DNA from 3 places in the Pseudomonas sp. LBUM1658 genome. Region 2 is predicted to be linked to each of the others. Evidence: riboswitches for the same ligand, from Rfam matches in the RefSeq annotation. Region 2 holds a riboswitch; each other region holds the start of a gene.
The links. A riboswitch is a leader RNA that binds a small molecule or an ion and turns the genes downstream of it on or off. The one in region 2 is predicted to bind cobalamin.
Positions count from the first base shown of each region.

Region 1: another riboswitch for cobalamin. It lies ahead of cobO (cob(I)yrinic acid a,c-diamide adenosyltransferase); the one in region 2 lies ahead of cobW (cobalamin biosynthesis protein CobW).
Region 3: another riboswitch for cobalamin. It lies ahead of ACA064_RS17935 (ABC transporter substrate-binding protein); the one in region 2 lies ahead of cobW (cobalamin biosynthesis protein CobW).

Region 1 covers NZ_CP166798.1:1,538,164-1,542,929, reverse strand. Annotated here, with positions in the region: gene bluB (5,6-dimethylbenzimidazole synthase) at 1-495, opposite strand, end outside; gene ACA064_RS07060 (cobyrinic acid a,c-diamide synthase CobB) at 492-1,874, opposite strand; gene cobO (cob(I)yrinic acid a,c-diamide adenosyltransferase) at 1,885-2,496, opposite strand; cobalamin riboswitch at 2,578-2,812, opposite strand; gene ACA064_RS07050 (PQQ-dependent sugar dehydrogenase) at 2,967-4,280, shown strand; gene ACA064_RS07045 (class I SAM-dependent methyltransferase) at 4,350-4,766, opposite strand, start outside.
Region 2 covers NZ_CP166798.1:4,192,627-4,197,392, forward strand. Annotated here, with positions in the region: gene cobN (cobaltochelatase subunit CobN) at 1-1,061, opposite strand, end outside; gene cobW (cobalamin biosynthesis protein CobW) at 1,065-2,141, opposite strand; cobalamin riboswitch at 2,238-2,449, opposite strand; cobalamin riboswitch at 2,692-2,918, shown strand; gene ACA064_RS19215 (CbtB domain-containing protein) at 3,017-3,211, shown strand; gene ACA064_RS19220 (CbtA family protein) at 3,223-3,915, shown strand; gene ACA064_RS19225 (cobalamin biosynthesis protein) at 3,921-4,334, shown strand; gene cobM (precorrin-4 C(11)-methyltransferase) at 4,416-4,766, shown strand, end outside.
Region 3 covers NZ_CP166798.1:3,945,342-3,950,107, reverse strand. Annotated here, with positions in the region: gene ACA064_RS17940 (FecCD family ABC transporter permease) at 1-622, opposite strand, end outside; gene ACA064_RS17935 (ABC transporter substrate-binding protein) at 619-1,632, opposite strand; cobalamin riboswitch at 1,780-1,974, opposite strand; gene ACA064_RS17930 (alpha/beta fold hydrolase) at 2,390-3,280, shown strand; gene ACA064_RS17925 (alpha amylase C-terminal domain-containing protein) at 3,438-4,766, shown strand, end outside.

The DNA of each region.
Region 1 (4,766 bases), 2.7 Mb from region 2:
CAGATCGGCCAGTGCCTGGGGCTCGAACAACGACACCCAGCCCATGCCCAGGCCTTCGGCGCGGGACGCCAGCCAGAGGTTTTGAATGGCGCAGGACAAGGACGCCATGTCCATTTCCGGCAACGTTCGGCGGCCGAAAATATGCCGCTCGCGATCATCCATCAGCGCCGCGACCAGCACTTCGGCGCAGTCGTTGATGCCTTCGACTTTCAACTTCATGAACTCGTCGGAACGTTCGCCCAGTGCCTCGGCGGTGCGCACCCGCTCCTCTTCCACCAGTTGCTGGATCTTGCCGCGCAACGGGCGATCACTGATGCGGATAAACCGCCATGGCTGCATCAAGCCAACGCTGGGGGCTTGATGGGCGGCTTCGAGCAGGCGCCGGAGCAGTTCAGGCTCGACCGTGCCGCCGCTGAAATGGCGCATGTCGCGGCGCTCGCCGATGACTCGGTAGACCGCCGCGCGTTCGTCCGAAGAAAATGCGTTGTCAGTCATGGCCTCTTCGCGAGCAAGCCCGCTCCCACATTAGATCGTGCATCCCCTGTAGGAGCGAGCTTGCTCGCGATAGCGGTTTGCGGGCCGGGCGCAAAAAGCGCGGCCACCGCCGATGGATTGGAAGGGAAATAAAAGTGCACATAAGAGGCGGTCATCCGCCCCTCGCGATACACCGCTTCGGCTCCACGCCCACCATTGGGACTCAGGCCACGGGCAATCGGCTCCAGCGCCGTGCTGGTCAACGAGTGGTGATAGGTATGGCCGCGCAGCGAACCCTCGGGCAGCTCAACCGCCTGCAAGGCCAGCGCCGCCAGACGCTTTTGCATCACCGCATCACCCGCCAGCAACCCCGCCAGTTCAGCACGCAAGCCCTCGACATCGGTCAGCGAATCGAGCAGATACAACATGCCGCCACACTCGGCCAGCAGCGGCTTGCCGGCCGCGTGGTGGGCGCGGATCGCGGCCAGCATCGTGGCGTTTTCCGCCAGCGCGACATGATGCAATTCCGGGTAGCCGCCCGGCAGGTACAAGCTGTCAGCCTCGGGCAGTTCGCGGTCATGGATCGGCGAGAAGAACAGCAACTCGGCGCCCATCGCCTGCAACAAGTCCAGGCTCGCGCCATAGGTGAACGCAAAGGCTTCATCGCGGGCCACGGCAATCCGTACACCGGCCAGCAGCGGTTCGGCGACAACCACCTCAGGCGCGGCAAATTCGACCGCTGGCGGCAGCGCTACTTCGCAACTGCTGGCCAAGGCTTCGGCCGCCGCGTCCAGGCGCAGGTCCAGATCATTCAGCTCGCTGGCCTGCACCAGGCCCAGGTGTCGGCTCGGCAGTTCGATCCCGGTTTCCCGGGACAACGCGCCATACCAGCGCAGGCCTTCGGTCAGGCTGCCTTCGAGCAATTGCGCGTGACGCAAGGTGCCTACGCGATTGGCCAGCACGCCGGCAAACGGTAGGTCCGGCTGATAACGCGCCAGGCCCAGGGCCAGGGCGCCGAAGGTCTGGGCCATGGCCGTGCCGTCGATCACTGCAAGCACCGGGACGCCAAAGTGCCGCGCCAGATCGGCGCTCGACGGTGTGCCGTCGAACAGGCCCATGACCCCTTCGATCAGGATCAGGTCTGCTTCGCCCGCCGCTTCCCACAGCAGTCGACGGCTTTCCTGTTCGCCGACCATCCACATATCCAGTTGATACACCGGCGCACCGCTGGCGCGTTCGAGAATCATCGGGTCGAGAAAATCCGGACCGCACTTGAACACCCGAACCTTGCGTCCCTGATTGCGATGCAAGCGGGCCAGAGCGGCGGTCACGGTGGTCTTGCCCTGACCGGAAGCCGGTGCGGCGATCAATACCGCCGGGCAATGACGTACATCCCTCATGCTTGAATACTCACAGCTCGATGCCTTTTTGCGCTTTGATCCCGGCCTGGAACGCATGTTTGAGCACGCCCATTTCGGTGACCGTGTCGGCCAGGTCGATCATTTCGGGTTTGGCGCCGCGACCCGTGACCAGTACATGCTGCATCGGCGGGCGAGCCTGCAAGTCGCTGAGCACCTGGTCCAGGTCCAGATAACCGTGCTTGAGGGCAATATTCAGCTCATCGAGCACCACCAGGCCAATGGCCGGATCACGCAACAATTCACGGGAGACGGCCCAGGCCGCTTCGGCCGCGGCGATGTCACGCTGGCGGTCCTGGGTTTCCCAGGTGAAGCCTTCGCCCATGACGTGAAAGCGTACTTGCTCGGGGAATCGTCGAAAGAACAGCTCCTCACCGGTGCTGTTGCGACCCTTGATGAACTGCACCACGCCGCATTGCATGCCGTGGCCCATGGCCCGGGCGAGCATGCCGAAGGCGGAGCTGCTCTTGCCTTTGCCGTTGCCGGTCAGGACCAGCAGCAATCCGCACTCGTTCGGCGAGTTGGCGATACGTTCGTCGATTACCGCTTTTTTGCGCAGCATGCGTGCCAGATGGCGTTCGTCACGATCGGGGGAATCAGTCATGGAGCAGCTCTCCGTTGGAAATGGATAACGGGGGGCAGGAATAAAAATAGACGGCATTAAGCCTGGCATCGCCCACCGTGATGCCGTTGGATGGATCAGGCCGGTCTCCGGGCTCATGAGTGGGTGTAATCCCCGACTGCGCGCCTTCCCGGGTCGACTCGCGACACAGTGGCACCAAGCACAGTCTTGACTCATTTACCGTTGCGGGGGCAGCGCCGGGATCGCTGCCCGCTCTGTACCAGAACGCGCACTCACCGGCTTCCCTGTTTCACTCTGTCGACCGGGGTCACAGAGCACCTGAAACAAGTCGCGAAGGTTAGAGGGTTGGGGGTGGAGCGTCAATTAAACCCGGGCAACTATCACCCTGGCATTGCCGTACTGTTCAAAAAGCGGCACGCGGCTGACAGGTTGAACCAACCGGCAGTTACGCGTCTCTATGAATACATCAGTGCATTCATAGGGAGATCAGCATGCTCAAGGCCCAACTTGCCCTTGTCATCGTGCTCACTGGCGGGCTTGCAGCCTGTAGTGAAACCGCCACCCTGCAGGTTTCCGATGGCACCGGGCCGTCGCCGAAGCTGCCGGAACCGAACAAAACCCTGATCCCCACGATGAACATCGCCCCGGCCATCGGCTGGCCTGAAGGTGCCAGACCGACCGCCGCGGGTGGCACTCAGGTAGCGGCGTTTGCCGAAGGGCTTGATCATCCGCGCTGGCTTTACGTATTGCCCAACGGTGATGTGCTGGTGGCCGAAACCAACTCGCCGCCCAAGCCCGACGATGGCAAAGGCATTTTGGGCTGGGTCATGGGCAAGGTCATGGGCCGCGCCGGTGCCACCGTCCCGAGCCCGAACCGGATCACCCTGCTGCGGGACAAGGACCATGATGGCATCGCCGAAACCCGCACAGTATTCCTCGAGAACCTCAACTCGCCGTTCGGCATGACCCTGGTGGGCAATGATCTGTACGTGGCGGACACCGACCGCCTGGTGCGCTTCCCTTACCAAAGCGGGCAAACCTCGATCACTGCGCAGCCAACCAAGGTGGTCGACCTGCCCGGCGGCACCCTGAATCACCACTGGACCAAGAACGTGATTGCCAGCAACGATGGCAGCAAGCTCTACGTTACCGTCGGTTCCAACAGCAACGTCGGTGAGAACGGTCTGGAGCAGGAACAAGGTCGCGCAGCGATCTGGGAAGTCGACCGCGCCACCGGTCAGCATCGGATTTTCGCCTCAGGCCTGCGCAACCCCAACGGCCTGGCCTGGGAACCACAGAGCGGGCAACTCTGGACCGCCGTCAACGAACGCGACGAAATCGGCAGCGACCTGGTGCCGGACTACATTACTTCGGTCAAGGACGGCGCCTTCTATGGCTGGCCCTTCAGTTACTACGGCCAGCACGTCGACGTACGCGTCACTCCGCAAGATCCGGCACTGGTGGCCAAAGCCATCGCTCCGGACTACGCCGTCGGCCCGCACACCGCATCATTGGGCCTGACCTTCGCCGAAGGCAGCAAGCTGCCAGCGCCGTTCACCCAAGGCGCATTCATCGGCCAGCACGGCTCCTGGAACCGCAAGCCCCATAGCGGCTACAAAGTAATCTTCGTGCCGTTCAGCGCCGGCAAACCCAGCGGCCAACCGATTGACGTGCTGACCGGCTTCCTCACTGCAGACGAGAAAGCCATGGGCCGACCAGTGGGGGTGGTGATTGATCGGCAAGGAGGATTGCTGGTGGCGGATGATGTGGGGAACAAGATCTGGCGGGTGTCGGCGGCCCCGTAGGAGCTGCCGAAGGCTGCGATCTTTATCGATCTCCTCTACGCCAAAGAAGCGTGGTGGTGCGATCCATGCCTACCGCTTACGGCACAGCGTCAAACCATCGCCCAGCGGCAGCAAAGACAAATCTACCCGCGGGTCATCCTTCAAGGCGCGGTTCAGGGCCTGGATGGCTCGGGTGTCTTCACTCTCGGGATTGACCTCGAGCACTCGCCCGCTCCACAGCGTGTTATCGAAAATCGCCAGCCCGCCGCTTCGCAGCAGACGCAAGGCGCTTTCCAGATAGGCCGGATAGTTGGCCTTGTCGGCATCGATGAAGATCAGATCGAAACTTGCGCCCTGCCTTTGCTGCTCGAGCTGCTCCAGGGTTTCCAGCGCCGGCGCCAGGCGCAAGTCAATCCGTTGTGCCAGGCCCGCCTCCTGCCAGTACCGGCGAGCGGTGGCGTTGTAATCACCGGGGATATCGCAGCAGATCAGACTGCCGTCATCCGG
Region 2 (4,766 bases):
GCAGGTGCAGCGCGGTAGCAAACCACATCCGACTGGCTGCGCTCGCTGCGCCAGGCCAGGTCCTTGAAGCTGATGGGCCGACTGATGATCCGTCCGTCCAGTTCCGGCAAGGCGATATGCATCGCCAGGTCCCGCGGCCCGAGGCCCTGCTCACTGGCGCGCCAGCCGGGCTCGTTGTCCTGGGCGCAGATCGCCTGGATCACCGGAATATTGCGGCGGAACGGTCGCAGGTGCGGGGCTTCGGGGCTGGACTGGGCAAAGCCGGTAGTGTTCAAAATCACCGAGGCTGAGACTTCATCCAGCAAGTCCTCGACTACCGTCAGGCAGCCGGGCTCCTTCAGACTGGCCAGCGCAATCGGCAACGGGTTGAGCCCCGCTGCCTGCAAACGCTGGCAGAACACATCGATGAACGCGGTGTTGGCCGCCTGCAAGTGCGAGCGATAAAACAACACCGCCGCCACCGGCTGATCGGCGCGCCAATCAGTTTGCCAGTCGCTGAGTGCGGCGGGGCTTTTGAGCGGATGGTAAATCGCCGTGCGCGGCAGGACTTGTGGTTCGGCCCAGGGGTAATCGCGGCCCAGCCAGCGACTGGCCAGGCAGCGATACAGGTCCAGCGCATTGCCCATACCGCCTTGGCGCAAGTAGTGCCAAAGCCGATCGCGGTCTTCGACGGCCACCGTGCTCAGGTCGCTCAACTCAGGGTCGGGGCGATCATCGCCCGGCACCAGAATCAGTTGCACACCCTGCTCGGCCAGCTGCACCAGCCGCTCCACGCCGTACCGCCAATAGCCGATTCCGCCATGCAGCGAGATCAGGATGATTTTTGCGTGACGCAGTACTTCGTCGACATACAGGTCGACCGAGGCGTGATTCTGCACCTGCATCGGGTTGGCAAGGCGCAGGCTCGGATAATCCTCCGGCAACTGCTGCGCGGCTTCGGCGAGCAGTGCCAGGCTGGAATCGCCGCTGCACAGGATCACCAGCTCGGCGGGGGTTTGGCCAAGGTCGGCAATGTTGTCATCCGAGACGAAACCGCCCGGCTGGGTCCTGAGCAGATGCATGGGTCAGACGCTGAGGGCGGCGCGCAATTGCGCTTCGATCAGGGCTGCGTCCAGTTGCTGTCCGATCAGCACCAGGTGGGTCGCACGGGATTCTTCGGCGCGCCAGGCGCGGTCGAAGTGTTTGTCAAAGCGCGTGCCCACGCCCTGAATCAGCAGGCGCATCGGCTTACCCGGAACCGCGGCGAAGCCCTTGACCCGCAGGATGCCGTGCTCGACCACCAGTTGTGTCAGGGCGTCGAGCAGCAGGCTTTCGTCGGCTTGCGGCAGTTCGATGGAGATGGAATCGAAAGCGTCGTGGTCATGGTCATCATGCCCTTCACCATCAGCGTCGCCGTGGTGATGGTCGTGGTGGCTGTGACGGCTGTCGATGTGTTCTTCGGAGCCGGCGCCCAAGCCGATCAAAACATCCAGTGGCACCCGACCGCTGCTGGCTTCGATGACTTTGACCGCTGGCGGCAGTTCTTCGGCGACTTCCAGGCGCACACGGGCAAGGTCTTCAGGGCTGATCAAATCGGCCTTGTTGAGGATTACCAGGTCGGCACTGGCCAGTTGGTCAGCGAACAGCTCATGCAGCGGCGACTCGTGGTCCAGGTTCGGATCGAGCTTGCGCTGGGCATCCACCTGGTCCGGGAACGCGGCGAAGGTGCCAGCGGCCACGGCCGGGCTGTCGACTACGGTGATCACCGCATCGACGGTGCAGGCGCTACGGATTTCCGGCCACTGGAAGGCTTGTACCAGGGGTTTTGGCAGGGCCAGGCCGGAGGTTTCAATGAGGATGTGGTCCAGGTCAGCGCGACGGGCAACCAACTCGCGCATCACCGGGAAGAACTCTTCCTGGACCGTGCAGCACAGGCAACCGTTGGCCAGTTCATAGACCCGGCCGCTGGCTTCTTCTTCAGTGCAACCGATGGAGCACTGCTTGAGGATTTCGCCGTCGATACCCAGCTCGCCAAATTCGTTGACGATCACTGCGATGCGCCGGCCCTGGGCGTTGTCGAGCATGTGCCGCAGCAAAGTGGTTTTGCCCGAGCCGAGGAAGCCGGTAACGATGGTGACGGGAAGTTTGGCCAGTGTTTTCATCGGATGCCCTTTGGCAAGGTGGCGGGCATACGGGACGACTTGACCGCGCGCACAAGCGCGGAAGATTTCGCCACCGGATCACCCCGCCCGGTTGTAGTGAGAATCTGGGACGAGGCAGGTCTCCTGGCTGACGGTGTGCCAGTCTTTCGACTGGCGAGTTCTGCGCCTTCCCGCGCCTCTGGATAGATGGCGCAGTGGCATGGCAGAAAACCTGACCGTTCACAGTTGCGGGGGCAGCCGCGGCATTGACCGCGTTCCCTTCTTAGCTTCGGTTTGAGTGCCGAAGAACCTCGAAAGCGCAAGGCTACGCATCGCTTGAGGGCGGGTCAATGTTCATCGGCTATTGCGGTCACCTGTGGCGAGGGAGCTTGCTCCCGCTCGGCTGCGCAGCAGTCGTAAAATCTGCAACCACGATTCATCAGGTAGTACGAGTAAACCCAATTGCGACCGCTTCGCGCTCGAACGGGGGCAAGCCCCCTCGCCACAGGGACCTGCGCAATCTTCAGTTGAGAACCCTTGCCAATTGACTCCCAGCCCCCGCCCATGCTCTCCTACACGCCTTGTTACGGGTGCCCTTCACAGGGTGAAACGGGAAACCGGTGAGTCATGTGCTTTACTCAAGCCTTGATCAGTCCGGTGCTGCCCCCGCAACGGTAAGCGAGCGAAGAGTCAGATCCACTGTGCCAGCAGTTCGGCATGGGAAGGTGATTCTTGCAGGCTCGGGCGCAAGCCCAGCCCCTCGCGAGCCCGGAGACCGGCCCGCAATACTGAATAACAAACCCGCGGTGGGCGGGCGCTGTTTGAACCTCTGCGGGCCTGTCTCGCGGGGTTTTCCTGCGCTCGAATCACCCACTGACACACCAGAGGGAAGCGCCATGTCGATCATCAGCAGCACCCGCCACGCAGGCACCAGCAGCACCACAACCACCCTCAGCCAACGCCTGATTGCCGCTATCGGCGCATCGATTCTCGGCGCGTGCCTGGTGTATTTCGCCGGCTTCTCGCACATAGAAGCGGTGCACAATGCCGCCCACGACACCCGTCACAGCTCCGCCTTTCCGTGCCACTGAGACCTGCCGACATGATCAAGCGTATTGCGCAAACCGCAGGTTTCACCGGTCTGCTCGCGGCCTTGTTGCTGACCCTGCTGCAAAGCTTCTGGGTCGCGCCGCTGATTCTCCAGGCGGAAACCTATGAAAATGCCCCGGCTGCCGAAGTTCACGAACATGCTGAAGGCGCGGTCGCCGCTCACACCCATGACGCCGAAGCCTGGCAGCCGGAAGACGGCTGGCAGCGCGTGCTGTCGACCACCGGTGGCAATTTGGTGGTGGCGGTCGGTTTCGCCCTGATGCTCGCCGGTCTCTACACCTTGCGCACACCGAGCCGTACCTCTCAGGGCTTGCTCTGGGGTCTGGCCGGTTACGCGACCTTCTGCCTGGCGCCGACTCTGGGCCTGCCGCCCGAGCTGCCGGGTACTGCCGCGGCCGACCTGGCGCAACGGCAGATCTGGTGGGTCGGTACCGCGGCGTCCACCGCCGTCGGCATCGCGCTGATCGTGTTCGGCAAACATTGGGCGCTGAAGATCCTCGGCGTGGCGACTCTGGCCGTGCCGCACATCATTGGCGCACCACAGCCCGAAGTGCATTCGATGCTCGCCCCGGAAGCGCTCGAAGCCCAATTCAAAATCGCCTCGCAGTTGACCAACGCGGCGTTCTGGCTGGCCCTTGGCCTGATCAGCGCCTGGTTGTTCCGCCGCAACGGCGCAGGTCAGTAACACTCATGACGCCGATCAGCACAGCGCCGACCCTGGTGGTCGGACTGGGCTGCCAGCGTGGTTGCCCCGCCAGCACACTGCGGGCGTTGCTCGACCAGGCGTTGCAGGCCCATAACATCGAGCTTCGAGCGATCCGGGCCTTGGCCAGTATCGACTTGAAACGCGATGAGCCTGGCCTGCTCGAACTGGCCGAGCAACTGGCACTGCCGCTGACGCTGTTCAGTAGCACGCAACTCGCCAGTTTTGAGCCACACCTCAGCCATCACTCAGAGATAGCCTTCGAGCGCACCGGCTGCTACGGCGTGGCTGAAAGCGCGGCCCTGGCACTGGCCGAACAACTGGCGCAAACCCCGGCCAGGCTGCTGATCCTGCGGCAAAAATACGGCCAGGCAACCCTGGCATTAGCCTCCGGCGCGTAAAATCCCCGATAATCCCCGCCCTCGATCATGAGCAATCTTCATCTGAAGCATTGCCGCCACGACTTTGCACAGGAGACCGGCATGACCGTCTACTTTATCGGCGCAGGTCCCGGCGACCCGGAACTGATCACCGTCAAAGGCCAGCGGCTGATCCGCAGCTGCCCGCTGATCATCTATGCCGGCTCGCTGGTGCCGACAGCCGTGCTGGATGGCCACCAGGCCGAACAGGTGGTCAACAGCGCCGAGTTGCACTTGGAACAAATCATTGAACTGATCAAGACCGCCCATGGCAGAGGCCAGGACGTGGCTCGGGTGCATTCCGGTGATCCGAGCCTGTACGGCGCGATTGGCGAGCAGATTCGATACTTGCGCGAGCTGAATATTCCCTTCGAAATCGTCCCCGGCGTGACCGCCACGGCCGCCTGCGCGGCG
Region 3 (4,766 bases), 250 kb from region 2:
ATGCCACGGGCACCGCCAGCCACACCGATGGCCAGCGCACGCCACTGAGATTGCCCAGCAACCAGAACATGATGCCGCGGGCCTGTTCGGAACTGGCCGACTTAGTGATCAGAAACGCAGTGAGCGCATTGAACAATTGCGAACCGGCAATCCCGGCCAGGATGATCTGCCCGGTGCCGCCGGGTGAGCCGCTGGCACGGGCCAGCAAAACAACCACGGCGAAGGCGGCAACGGCCCCGGCAAACGCGCCGACCGACAGCGAAATAAGCCCCGCCCCCAGGCCCAGCAACGCCACCAGCACCGCGCCCGTCGAGGCGCCGGCGGAGATGCCGAGCAGGTAAGGATCGGCCAGCGGGTTACGCAACAGCGATTGCAGGATCACCCCGCAGGTCGCCAGACCCGCACCGCAGGCCGCGGCCACCAGAGCGCGGGTCAGGCGGTAATTCCAGACGATGCCTTCGTCGATCGGGTCGAGGACATAACCGGCAGCCCACAGTTTGTTGGCCAGCACCTGGAACACCACGCCCGGCTCGATCGGCGTCTCACCGATGGCCACACCGGCAATCACGGCAAGAAACAGTGTCACCAATGCCAGCAGAGTACGAATCAGCGTCACGGTCATTTCGGCAGGTCGTAGCCGTTGATGGCCGTTGCCAGTGTTTCAAGACCGTCGAACATTCTCACGCTGGCCTGCATGGCCATTGCGTCGAGGATGATGATGCGATTGTTTTTCACCGCGTCCATGTTGCGGGTCACCGGGTCGCTGCGCAGGAATTCCAGTTTCTTTTGATGGTCGTCAGCGGGGAAGCGACGGCGATCCATACGCGCGATGACCAGGAAAGTCGGGTTGGCCTTAGCGATGGTTTCCCAGCCGACGGTTGGCCATTCCTCGTCGGACTCCACCACGTTACGCACACCCAAAGTGTTGAGCATGAAGTCGGGAATGCCCTTGTGCCCGGCGACATAGGGGTCGATATCCAGACTGGCACTGGAGAACCAGAACAGCGCGCTGGTGTGCTGCAGATCCTTGTTCTGCACGGTGGCAATGGACGTTGCCAGGCTGGCCTTGAGTGTGGCGTTCAGCTGCTGGCCACGTTCCTGCACATCGAAGATTTCAGCCAGTTGGCTGATGCTTTTGTAGAGGCTGTCAATGCGAAACGCCTCCAGACGTGTGCCGTCGGCACCGACCAGGTTGTCCTTGGCTTCACAGTCGGAGGGCATCAGGTAGGTCGGGATCTGCAGCTCGTGGAACTGCTCGCGGGTACCGACCACGCCTTGCGGGCCGACCATCCATTCCAGTTCCACCGCCACCAGTTCCGGACGCTTGCCGATCACCGCCTCGAAACTCGGCTCGTTATTGGCCAGGCGCTCGATCTTGTCGTTCCCTGCCTTGTACTTGGCCAGTACATCGTTGAACCACAGCGAAGTGCCGACCACCCTGTCGTCGAGGCCCATGGCGTAGAGCATTTCGGTGCCGGCCTGGCCGATCGTCACGGCGCGGCCAGGTGCCTGCTCAAAGGTCAGCGTGCTGCCGCAGTTCTCGACAGTCAGGGGGTAATGGGTAGGGGCCGCATGGGCGAGGGCGCAAAAACTCAAGCCCGTGATGAGGGTGGCAAAGCGGGGCAGCAGCATGACGCAATCTCCATTTGAATCGTACACGGAGCAGAGGTGTACGGTCTGGAAACACATCATCGAACGCTGCCAAAAAAGAGCAGTGCAAGGCCGATCACTCAAGTGACCCACGCGGCAAGGATGTCCTTCCCGGACACCCCGCCGGTTAGTGATTTTGCTTGGCCGGCAGGTCTCCTGACTGATGCGTCATCGCCTGGCTCCAGCCTTCCCGGGAGTGATCCCAGTGGCAGTTCAGGAGCAGGCTCAGCACCTACAGTTGCGGGGGCAGTTCCGTTTGATGCTGAGTCAGCACCACGGATTCCCTATTAATCCCATGTGGAAACCGGCGGCGGCATGGTAGTCGATCATGCCGCTCAGCGCGATCCTATGTCTCGAAAGCTGCAAGTCCGGCGAGGTCTCTGCATCGGGATCGAAGATCCGGGACCTGAGCCAGTTCAGCGCTTACGATCAGACGGAACAACTTGTCCGCGCTCTTGCAGACGGGAAAATCCCTGCTTAACTCTGATTCTATGGTCAGTTAGTGACTCTATGGTCACGATAGCCATCCAGGCACCCTCGCATTGTCGTTGCTTGTACTTGCTGCCAGGTTAAACCGGCGCAGGGGTCTGTGTTGACGCATGAAAATCGCCTTAAGTTATTAATGTGTTTGCCTGGCACTTCACTGTCAGGTCCACGTGTCCTGCTTTCTGCGATATGGCCTTGTGGGCAGTTGCTCACGCTGTGCGTTTAGTCCAATTTGTTCCAGGAAGATAATGACATGATGCCCGAAACTGCCATCGTCGAGGTTTGCAAGAAATACAAGGTTTATACCGAGCACTATCTCAACGCCGCCGCTGACAAGACCATCATTCTGGTCAACGGCTCGCTGACAACCACCGCATCCTTTGCCCAAACGGTGCGTTATCTGCAGCCGCGATTCAATGTGGTTCTCTACGACCAGCCCTACGCCGGTCAGTCGAGACTACATAACCTCCAGGACCAACCGATCCATAAGGAAGACGAGGCACAGATACTGCTGGAACTGATCGAACACTTTTGTGTGCACCATGTGCTGTCCTTTTCCTGGGGCGGGGCGGCTACCTTGCTGGCGCTGGCTCAGCGGCCGCGACGAATCGAGAAGGCGGTGATCAATTCATTCGCGGCGCGGATCAGTACACCGATGCGCGATTATCTGGAGAGCGGCCTGAACTTTCTCCATGCCTCTGATCGCGCCAATGTCGGGCGCTTGATCAACAGCACTATTGGCAAGCACCTGCCATCGCTGTTCAAACGCTTTAATCACCGCCATGTCAGCAGCCTGGCCGAGCACGAATACAGGCAGATGCATTTCCACGTCAATGAGGTGCTGACCCACGACATCCACTGCTACATCGCCTGTGCCGATGCCATCGAAATCCCGCTGCTGTTTGTCAACGGCGAATGGGATGAGTACACCTCGGTGGAGGACGCCCGGCTGTTTGCCGATCATGCCCCTCAGTCCCGGTTCCATACCATCAAGAACGCCGGGCACTTCCTCGATATGGAACACCAGGCGGCCTTGCATGACACCCAGCAGGCCTTGCTCGACTTTCTGCAGCCGGCTTCCAGGATCGCGCTGGCGCAGGAGAGCGGGCAACACTGCGCCGCAGGTCAGCTGATACTCCAGTGAGTCTATGGGATCGCACTGATAAGAGGCGGTCAATAGCCCTCGCTCGTGAACGATGGAGACAAGACCATCACGCTGTGCACGATTGGCGGGTACGACTAGCCGATTCCACCATTCGAAGGACCCGCGTCTGCAACGGGGGGTTTGGAGGAGGTAAAGCATGGCACTTTCGCAGAATCATATTTCCCCGACTACCCCGATGGGCGCGAACCTGACCGCGGGCGGAGCGACGTTTCGCGTGTGGGCTCCGCGCGCCCGGGAAGTCCATGTATGTGGCGATTTCAACGGTTGGGTCAGGAACGACTCCACGCAGTTGATGCGCCAGACTGATGGACGTTGGACGGGCTTTGTCACCGGCGCGACTGACGGGAACAAGTACAAGTTCTATATCGTGGGTGAAGGCTCGGAGGGCTTCAAACGCGATCCCTATGCTCGCGAGCTGACAGCGGAATGGCCGAATCCTTCCTGCATAATCCGCTCGGCGCTCAGCTTCCCCTGGCAGGACTGGAACTGGCAAATGCCGGAGTTCAGCGACCTCATCATCTATCAGTTACATGTAGGTACCTGGTACGGCCCTGGGCTGCCGAACCGCGTCGCAACTTTCCTCGACGTGCTTGCCCGGATCGAATACCTGGCCGATTTAGGCATCAACGCTATCGAACCGCTACCGATCGGTGAGTACAGCACGCCGCGCAGCATGGGCTATAACGGATCGGATCTGTTCTCGCCGGAAATGGACTACTTTGTCAGCGCAGCAGAACTGGATCCGTACCTGGCACTCGCAAATCGCCTGCTTGTTCAGAAGGGGAAGTCTCCCCTGACGCGAGGGATACTTGAGGTCGGTATCAATCAGCTGAAAGTACTGATCGATATCTGTCATCACTACAACATCGCTGTGATTTTTGACCTGGTTTACAACCACGCGTCCGGGGATATCCGCGGCCAGGCTGAGTCCATTTACTTCTTCGATCGCGCCGCCGGCATGAACCCGAACGACAGCCTTTACTTCTCTGACCGCGACCACACGGGGCCGGTATTCGCGATGTGGAGCAGTGATGTCAGACAGTTCCTGATCGATAATGCGGCATTCTTTGCCGATGAATACCATGTCGACGGCTTTCGCTACGATCAGGTGACGGTGATCGACCAGGAAAATATCGGCAGCGGATGGCTGTTCTGCCAGCATCTCAACCAGACAATCCGCAGCCGCGATCCTGCGGTAATCAACATCGCAGAGTATTGGGGGCCGGATCCCGCTGTTGTACGGCCTATGGAACACGCTGGCGCTGACTTCGATGCAAGCTGGCATAACGGCCTGCGACTCGCGATTCGTGACCTTATCAAGCAAGCAGCGGCGGGAAGGAACGCACCGCTGGACTGGCAGGGGGTAGTTGATCAAATTCGTGCGCCGGGCTTTCGTGATGCGTGGCGAGCGGTACAGTGCGTGGAAAACCACGATGAGGTCTATCGTGACAGGTCCGAGCGAATC